One region of the Marinobacter sp. DUT-1 genome, then DNA from elsewhere that is predicted to be linked to it. Evidence: predicted binding sites of a transcription regulator. Region 1 holds the regulator's gene; the other holds the start of a gene.
The links. The regulator sigma-54, encoded in region 1, starts transcription at its own class of promoters, with help from an activator protein. The targets are predictions, from matches to a motif close to ANTGGCATNNANNTTGCTNT.
Positions count from the first base shown of each region.

Region 2: the regulator sigma-54 is predicted to act here: its motif matches at 2,299-2,318, upstream of ACQUTG_RS14090 (sigma 54-interacting transcriptional regulator).

Region 1 is NZ_JBNRLS010000001.1:76,846-81,427, reverse strand. It holds gene rapZ (RNase adapter RapZ) at 1-366, opposite strand, end outside; gene ptsN (PTS IIA-like nitrogen regulatory protein PtsN) at 395-865, opposite strand; gene hpf (ribosome hibernation promoting factor) at 949-1,260, opposite strand; gene ACQUTG_RS00360 (RNA polymerase factor sigma-54) at 1,276-2,787, opposite strand; gene lptB (LPS export ABC transporter ATP-binding protein) at 3,163-3,888, opposite strand; gene lptA (lipopolysaccharide transport periplasmic protein LptA) at 3,866-4,417, opposite strand; gene lptC (LPS export ABC transporter periplasmic protein LptC) at 4,401-4,582, opposite strand, start outside.
Region 2 is NZ_JBNRLS010000004.1:197,997-202,578, reverse strand. It holds gene ACQUTG_RS14095 (thiolase family protein) at 1-305, shown strand, start outside; gene ACQUTG_RS14090 (sigma 54-interacting transcriptional regulator) at 331-2,268, opposite strand; gene ACQUTG_RS14085 (ABC transporter substrate-binding protein) at 2,571-3,995, shown strand; gene ntrB (nitrate ABC transporter permease) at 3,998-4,582, shown strand, end outside.

The DNA of each region.
Region 1 (4,582 bases):
AATGGCCTCGCGCAGGGAGGTCTTGTCGTCACTCAGGGGATGCTTGCGGCGGGTGGCATGGAAACGCTGCAGCAGGGATTGCTCGTCCGCGTCCAGGTAGATGATCTCCACCGTGATGCCGGTTTCCTGCAGCTGACTGTAGATATCCTCGAAATTGGCCAGCTCACCGGACAGGTTGCGGGCATCAATACTCACAGCCATCTTGTTCAGCCGCCCCGGCCTTTCCTGGGCGGCCGCTTCCCGGGTCAACGGAAACAGCAACCCGATGGGAAGGTTGTCGATGCAGTAGAAGCCCAGATCTTCCAGTACATGCAGTGCGGTACTCTTGCCTGAGCCTGACCTGCCACTCACGATGATCAACTTCATGCCCAGCATACCTCCGGTAAAGTCGGGTTCAGCCGTTAGCGGCTGTCATGCGCTCATACAATGTCCTGGCGTCTTCGCACTCGCGGAGCCTGTTGCAGAAGGACCGCTCATTGAATTTCTCGGCCAGCTGGCTCAGCAGCTCCAAATGCTCGCTGGTCGCCTCCTTCGGCACGATCAGGGCAAACACCAGGTCCACGGGCTGATTGTCGATGGCATCGAACTCGACGCTTTCCTCCAGCGTCATCAGCACACCGATCACCCGGTCCAGGCCCTCCAGCCGGCAGTGGGGGATGGCAATCCCCTGGCCGATTCCGGTACTTCCGAGCCGCTCGCGCGCGATCAGGTTGTTGAAGATCTCGGTGTCGCTCAGGGTTTCATCCTGCTGGTGGATCTTTTCAGCGATGAACTCCAGAACCCGCTTCTTGCTTGATGCCGGCGCCCGGCAGAGGGTCAGCTCCGGTACAAGGATGTTGTCTATGGTCAGGGATGTGTCGCTCATGGATCGACTGCATTTCCGTAAAAAAAAGGCTGCGACACCCGAAGTGCCGCAGCGCCATTGGATTACCGCATGGAGACGGACTGTTAACGCTGCCCGTTACCGTGCATCCGGTCTACGTTCTTTTCCTTGTGCTTGAGAACCTGACGATCCAGCTTGTCGATCAGGGCATCGATGGCTGCGTACATGTCCTCATTCTCGGCCTTAGCATGAATTTCACCGCCACCCGCTACATGCAGAGTCCCCTCCGCAATCTGGCGCACCTTTTCGACTTCCAGGGTCACCTGACAGTTGGAAATGTGGTCAAAGTGGCGCTCCAGCTTGTCGAACTTCTCGGTGACATAATCCTTGAGGGAGGGAGTCAATTCTACGTGATGGCCTGAAATATTGAGTTGCATAGGCGTCTCCTGTTGTTACACCAGTCGTTTGCGTTCATTGGAAGGCGGAATATGCATCGCCTCCCGGTACTTGGCCACGGTGCGTCTTGCCACCTTGATGCCCTGTTCTCCTAGCATGGCTGCAATTTTACTGTCACTCAATGGCTTTTTAGGAGTTTCCGCGGCAATCAGTTTCCGGATCATCGCGCGAATGGCCGTTGAGGAACATTCACCCCCTTCATCCGTGCTGACATGGCTGGAGAAAAAGTACTTCAGCTCAAAGATGCCCCGGGGCGTGTGCATGTATTTCTGTGTGGTCACCCGGGAAATGGTGGACTCGTGCATGTCCACGGCCTGGGCAATATCGGACAGGATCAGCGGCTTCATCGCCTCCTCACCCTGGTCCAGGAAGCCCTGCTGGTGCTCCACGATGCGGGTGGCCACCTTAAGCAGGGTTTCATTCCGGCTCTGCAGGCTCTTGATGAACCATTTGGCCTCCTGCAATTGATCCCGCAGGTAGGTGTTGTCTGCACTGCTGTCCGCACGCCTTATAAGAGAAGCATAGCTCGCATTCACGCGGATGCGGGGGGCAATTTCCGGATTCAGTTCCACCCGCCAGCGGCCGTTGTGTTTGCTGACGATGACATCGGGGATGACGTAATCCGGCTCGCCGTGGTCGATCACATCGCCCGGTCGGGGGTTGAGGCCGGTGATCAGCGCCAGGACTTCCCGCAGCTGATCTTCCTTCAGGCGGCTTCTGCGCAGCAGCTGGGCGTAGTCCCGGTTACCCAGAAGGTTGATGTAGTGGGTAATCACCAGCCGAGCCTGGGCCAGCCAGGGGGTGTCCGGCGGCAGCTGGTTGAGCTGGATCAGCAGGCATTCCTGCAGATCACGGGCAAACACGCCAGCCGGGTCCAGATGCTGGAGCCGGTGCAGCACCGCTTCCACCTCGTCCAGTTCCAGGGGATCCTCGTCGGCGTCGTCCTGCAGGCCGGCATGGATCTCCTCCAGAGGGCTGGTCAGGTAGCCGTGATCGTCTACCGCATCGAGCAGGGCATGGGCGATGGCCCGGTCCCGCTCGCTCATGGGTGTCAGGTTGATCTGCCATTCCAGGTGATCGTGCAGGGTTTCCGTCGGCGAGTTGCGGGTCTCGAAATCCTGTTCGTTGTCGTCGTCATTGCGGGCCGAAGAGGCCGGCGCGGACTGATAGATGTCGTCCCAGGCAGTGTCGACGGGCAGGTCGTCCGGGATGTTATCGGGAACCTCGTTCTCGCCGGTCCATTCCGGTCCGGCATCGTCCCAGTCATCACCGGTTTCGGCACTGGCAGTGGAATCCTGTTCCTGGTCGTCCCGATTTTCGGTGTTGTCCGCCGGCGCTTCGGCGTGGTCGTCGTCCTCGGAGGTTTCCAGCATCGGATTGGAATCGAGGGCCTGCTGGATTTCCTGTTGCAGATCGAGGGTGGAGAGCTGCAGAAGCCGGATCGCCTGTTGCAGCTGGGGCGTCATGGTCAGGCTCTGACCCAGCTTTAACTGTAATGAAGCTTTCATCACCATACGTTCAGGATCCGTTACTCGTCACGCTCTGTCACCTTGGCATCAGAGAAAAAATGCTTTGTATGCTAGCTAGTTGCCGTAGCAAGCAAGTTCTTTGCCGAGTTTACTGGAATTGGATGTCAGATTGAACATGAAAGGTGGCGGGGATGTAACTCAGGGGTCTGATGAAAACTTTCATCTGACCCCAACCTGGACCCTTGGCTCGTGCTCAAATCCGACCCGGGGTCAGAAGAAAGCGTTCTTCAGACCCCTGGGGTGGCCCCTGACTCAGGGGTCTGATGAAAACTTTCATCTGACCCCAACCTGGACCTTTGGCTTGTGCTCAATTCCAACTCGGGGTCAGAAGAAGGCGTTCTTCAGACCCCACTCTCAGAGCCGGAACTCGTTCCCCAGATACACCTCTTTCACCTGCTGATTCGCCAGAATCTCCTCCGAGCTGCCGGAAGCAATGATATGCCCCCCGGAGACGATGTAGGCGTTCTCGCAGATATCCAGTGTCTCCCGCACGTTGTGGTCGGTGATCAGTACCCCGATGCCCTTGTCCCGCAGGTGGCGGATGATGTGCTTGATGTCGCTCACCGAGATCGGGTCCACGCCGGCGAAGGGTTCGTCCAGCAGGATGAAGGCGGGCTCCATGGCCAGGGCGCGGGCGATTTCCACCCGCCGGCGCTCGCCGCCGGAGAGTGCCATGCCGACGCTGTCGCGAATGTGGGTGATGTGGAACTCTTCCAATAGCTCTTCGAGCTTGGCATCACGCTCGGCCCGGCCGAGGCCCTTGCGGGTTTCCAGGATCGCCATGATGTTGTCCCGCACGGTCAGTTTGCGGAATACCGAGGCTTCCTGGGGCAGGTAGCCGATTCCCTTGCGGGCACGCCCGTGCATGGGCAGGGGCGTGATGTCCTGGCCATCAATGGTGATGCGGCCGCGATCGGCGGGCACCAGGCCAACAATCATGTAAAAGCAGGTGGTTTTGCCGGCGCCGTTGGGGCCGAGCAGGCCGACGATCTCGCCACTCTGGATTTCCAGGGAAACGTCGATGACCACCTTCTTCTGTTTGTAGCTCTTTGCCAGGTTACTGGCTCTCAGTACTGCCATCGGATCCCTGTCTGGTGCTGCGGGGCTGGATAACCATTTCAACCCGGCCAGTGCCGGATCCCGTTTCCTGTCCGCCCTCGGCGGTAACTACCCGGCGAACCGTGTCGTAATGGATGAGGTCGCCGCGGAACAGGTTGCCATTCTGCTCAATCACCGCCTCCCGTTCAAAGGTCAGCTGCCGGTCAGTGGCAGACCAGGTGATGTTAAGGGCGCGGGCATCGGTCTCGCCCTCACCGTCACGGCTCGGTTGGGTATAGTGGGCCGGGGCGCCGGACGCCTCGATACGGTTCAGGCCTTCGGTGTTGCGGTACAGCACGACCCGTTCGGCTGTCAGTCGGGTCTTGCCCTGGGTGAGGATCACGTCACCGGTATAGGTGGCCACGCCCTTGCTGTCATCGAGCCGTGCGCTGTCGGCGCTGACGGTGATCGGCTGGTCGGAATCCAGGTCGAAGGCCAGGACCGGGCCGCTGAGGACCAGCGCCAGCAGGGTGGCCAACACGCCGGACGGATGTTTATTGAACGGTCTCATAACGTCCTTCCACGTCGGAGTTGAGCTCCAGAATTCGCTCGTTGATCCAGGCTTTCATGCCGGTGGCACGGGTAACGCCGATGCGATCGGTGATCTCCACCGGAGCGTCGGTATAGATGATGTTCTGATCGTTGTCCAGCGTCAGCTTTGACGTGGTCAGGGTCG
Region 2 (4,582 bases), on a different contig from region 1:
CGATCGGCTCCATCGAGAAGGTGCTCAAGAAAGCCGGCTGGACTGTGGATGATGTCGATCTGTTCGAGATCAATGAAGCCTTCGCCGTAGTCACCCTGGCGGCAATCAACGAACTGAAGCTTCCTGCGGAGAAGGTGAATGTCCATGGCGGCGCCTGTGCCCTCGGTCACCCGATCGGCTCCTCCGGCTCCCGGATCATCGTCACCCTGATCAATGCCCTGAAACAGCGTGGGCTCAAGCGTGGCGTTGCCTCGCTTTGTATTGGCGGTGGTGAGGGCACTGCCGTGGCGATTGAACTGATCTGATCGAAACAGGTCTTCGGGGCTCCGCTCAATGCCTTAAGGCATTGGCGGTGCCTTGGAACGCCTTTGTGTCTAACTTCCATTTTTTCAGTCGTGAGGAAAGGGTGGTCGGCTTGATACCAAGCAGCGCCGCCGCTCCATCGTCACCGAAGACCCGCCCCCCACTCATCTCCAGCGCCCGGACCAGGTTCTGTTTCTCCAGTTCCCGGAACTCGCTTTCCGTCATCAGTTCGCCGTTGAAATGCCGGGCCGGCGTTATTTCTGCTGCTGCAGGGCGGACACCGGTATCCGCACCGGCTAAATCGAGATCCAGCCTGCCATCGGCGGTGATCACCTGGCGCTCGATGACATTCTCCAGTTCCCGCACGTTACCCGGCCACTGGTAGGCCTTGAGGGTTGCCACGTCCCGCTCTCTTAAAGCCAGCGGAGGCCGGTTGAACTTCTGGCAGGCCCGGCTCAGGAATTCCCTGGCCAGGATGGGGATATCCTCGATACGCCGACGCAGGGGGACGGATTCGATGGGAAAAACGTTCAGGCGGAAGTAGAGATCTTCCCGGAAGGTTTTCTCCTGAACCTCCGCTTTCAGGTCCCGGTTGGTGGCCGCGATCACTCGCACATCCACTGCCCGGGTGCGGTTCTCGCCCACCCGTTCGAACTGCTGATCCTGCAGAACCCGCAACAACTTGCCCTGCAGTTCCAGGGGGATTTCACCTACCTCATCGAGAAACAGTGTGCCGCCGTCCGCCAGTTCGAACCGGCCCACGCGGTCGCTGACGGCGCCGGTAAACGCACCCTTGATGTGTCCGAAGAATTCGCTCTCGAACAGGTCCTTCGGGATCGCAGCGCAGTTAACCCGGATCAGGGGCCGGTCCCGCCGGGTGCTGGACTGGTGGATAGCCCGGGCGATCAGTTCCTTGCCGGTGCCGGATTCACCGGTAATCAGTACGTTGGCATCGGTAGGGGCGACCATGCCGATCCGCCGGACGATGGCCTTGATGGCGTCGCTCTGGCCAAAAATTTCATGGAAGTGGTATTCGGCACTGAGTTCCTCCTGCAGGTAGGCGTTTTCCATTTCCAGGCGGTGCTTGAGGCTCTCCACTTCCTTCAGAGCCCTCTCCAGCTCCTTTTGCGCCTGCAGGCGAGGGGAGATATCCCGGAACACCACCACGGCACCGACCGGGTGCCCGTTATCCAGAATCGGCGTGCTGGTGTACTCCACGGGAAATCCGGTGCCGTCCTTGCGCCAGAACCAGTCCTCACCCACGCGTTTCACGCTGGCGTCCCGGAAGGCGGCGTAGATAGGGCACTCTTTCAGGGGGTAGAGACTGCCGTCTTCGTGGGAGTGGTGCACCACCCGGTGAATGACCCGGCCCATGAGTTCGTCAATACGCCAGCCGAGCATTCGTTCTGCCGCCGGGTTGGCGAAGGTTGTGCGGCCCTCGGCATCCACGCCGTAAATGCCTTCCCCCACGGCGTGCAGAATGAGCTGGTTTTCCCGTTCCATGTCTTTGAACAGCTCCTCCACCCGTCGCCACTCCAGCAGGCCGCCCCGGTGATAGTGGTTGGCGTCGTGCCGCTCGCGCAGTGTGCGCAGATGGCGCCGGTCCCGAAGCAAGAGCAGCACGTTCTGGGATTCGGCCTCGCCAACCCGGGAGGAGGATATTTCCAGCTCTACGGTGTGGCCGTCCCGGTGCTTGATCACGAAATCCCGGCTCCAGCCATGGCTGCGGAACAGGGTTTCCTCGGTGAAGGTAATCAGTTGTGGTCGCTGGTCCGCGAACAGGTGGGTGCAGGGGGTGTCTGTCAGGGATTGCCGGTCGGTGCCGATCATCCGGCCCATGGCGCTATTCGCGGCGAGGATCAGATCCCGGGCGGCATCCACAAGTAGCGCCGCCTCTGGCAGGTGGTCAATCCAGCTTGTCGTGCTGATAGGGGCAATCGGGGCAATGGTGGTCTCGGTGTTCATGGGGGTGTCCTGTGCTGTTCCGAAAAGAACAGAACAAACCCCGTGCCAACTACGAAAATTCGGTGTTCCCGCCACGAAAAATCGTGAATTACGAAAACTCGTAGCCGAGTCCGATCCTCGGATCTTCCTGAAAAATCAATAGAAACAGAAAGGTACAAAAACGTCCGTAGTTGGCACGAACCCTGCGATAGCTCTCCCAGAACGCGTAGCCCGAACCGCACGAGTCTTGCTGACGGTCCCGAGCCGCAACCTTGTCGCACCGTATGTGTGCATAAACAGTCCGAGAGTAGGGAGAGTGCCCCATGACTACGAAAAGCCTTGGCAATCCGTTTGACGGTGACCAGTCACTGATCCACGCCAAAACCTGCGGTTGTCCGGAATGTAAACCCGGACAGGAAACGCCGTCGGTGTCTCTGAATCTTCAGCAATCACCAAGCCAGGATGCGTCGGTCTCTGAAAGCGCCATGGATTCCGAGGCCATGATGGATCGGGCGATCGAGAGTGCCGTCGTCCGCTCTGTGTTCGGCCACAACGACCACAGCCGCCGGAGCTTCATGAAGATGATGGGAGCGGGCACCGCGGCCGCGCTGCTGGGCAGCGTGTTCCCCATGGACAAGGCCAAGGCAGCCGTGAAGGAATCCCTTGGCAAGCTGGAGAAAACCAAACTCAACGTTGGCTTTGTGCCGATCACCTGTGCCACGCCAATCATCATGGCTCACCCCATGGGCTTTTATGAGCGCTACGGCCTGGATGTCACCGTGACCAAAACCGCCGGCTGGGCGGTGGCCCGGGACAAGTCCCTGGCCGGCGAATACGACGCTTCCCACATGCTGACACCCATGCCCCTGGCGATGACCATGGGCGCCGGCTCCACACCGGAACCTTTCATCATGCCGGCGGTTGAGAACATCAACGGCCAGGCCATCGTTCTGCACGTGGACCACAAGGACAAGCGGGACCCGAAGCAGTGGAAGGGCTTCAAGTTTGGCGTGCCGTTCGAGTACTCCATGCACAACTTCCTGTTGCGCTACTACCTGGCCGAGAACGGCATCGACCCGGACAAAGACGTGCAGATCCGGGTGGTTCCGCCACCTGAAATGGTCGCCAACCTGCGCGCCGGTAACCTGGATGGCTACCTGTCCCCGGATCCCTTCAACCAGCGTGCCGTTTGGGAGAAAGTGGGCTTCATCCACATGCTCACCAAGGATATCTGGGAAGGCCACCCGTGCTGCGCCTTTGCCTGCAGCCAGCAGTTTGCGACCCAGAACCCGAACACCTACGGCGCCCTGTTACGCGCCATCATCGATGCGACGCAGTACTCCAACAACCCGGATAACCGGAAGGAAATCTCCGAAGCCATCGCGCCGAAGAATTACCTGAACCAGCCGGTACCGGTGATTCAGCAGGTGCTGACCGGCTACTACGCCGATGGCCTTGGCGAGGTGAAGGACGTGCCGGACCGCATCGACTTCGACCCGTTCCCGTGGCACTCCATGGGCGTGTGGATCCTCACCCAGATGAAGCGCTGGGGCTACATCGAAGGCGACGTGGACTACAAGGCCATTGCTGAGCAGGTGTACCTGGCCGGTGAGACCGGCAAGCTGATGGAAGAAATGGGCTACACCGCGCCGGACAAGACCTACAAGACCCACACCATCATGGGTAAGACCTTCGATCCGGAACACCCGGAAGAGTATGCCCGCAGCTTCGCGATCGGGAGGGTGTAATCATGGCTTCCCTGAACGTGCGGGCAGCTTTGCTGTCGGTGTCGTTCCTGATTCTGGCCCTGGGGCTCTGGGAAATGGCAACCCAGCCCCCGGAGGCCCAGACCGGAATGACCGAATACGAAATGCTGATGGGCGGCGCGGATCAGGAATCGCGGGTGCCGCCGCCTTCAGCGGTGATAAAGCTGGCCTGGGCTGAACTGTCCAATCCCTTTTATGACGCAGGCGCCAATGATAAGGGCATCGGTATCCAGCTGGCCTATTCGGTATACCGGGTACTGACCGGGTACCTGGCGGCCATGGCCATTGCGCTGCCCGTCGGCTTCCTGATCGGTATGTCGCCGCTGATGTACAAGGCCCTGAACCCGTACATCCAGGTACTGCGGCCTATTTCGCCGCTGGCCTGGATGCCCCTGGCCCTGTTCATCATCCAGGATTCCGATGCCTCGGCGATCTTCGTGATCTTCATCTGCTCGATCTGGCCCATGTTGCTGAACACCGCCTTTGGCGTGGCCAACGTCCGGCAGGATTGGGTGAACGTGGCCCGCACCCACGAACTCGGCCCGCTACGCACCGCCATTACGGTGATC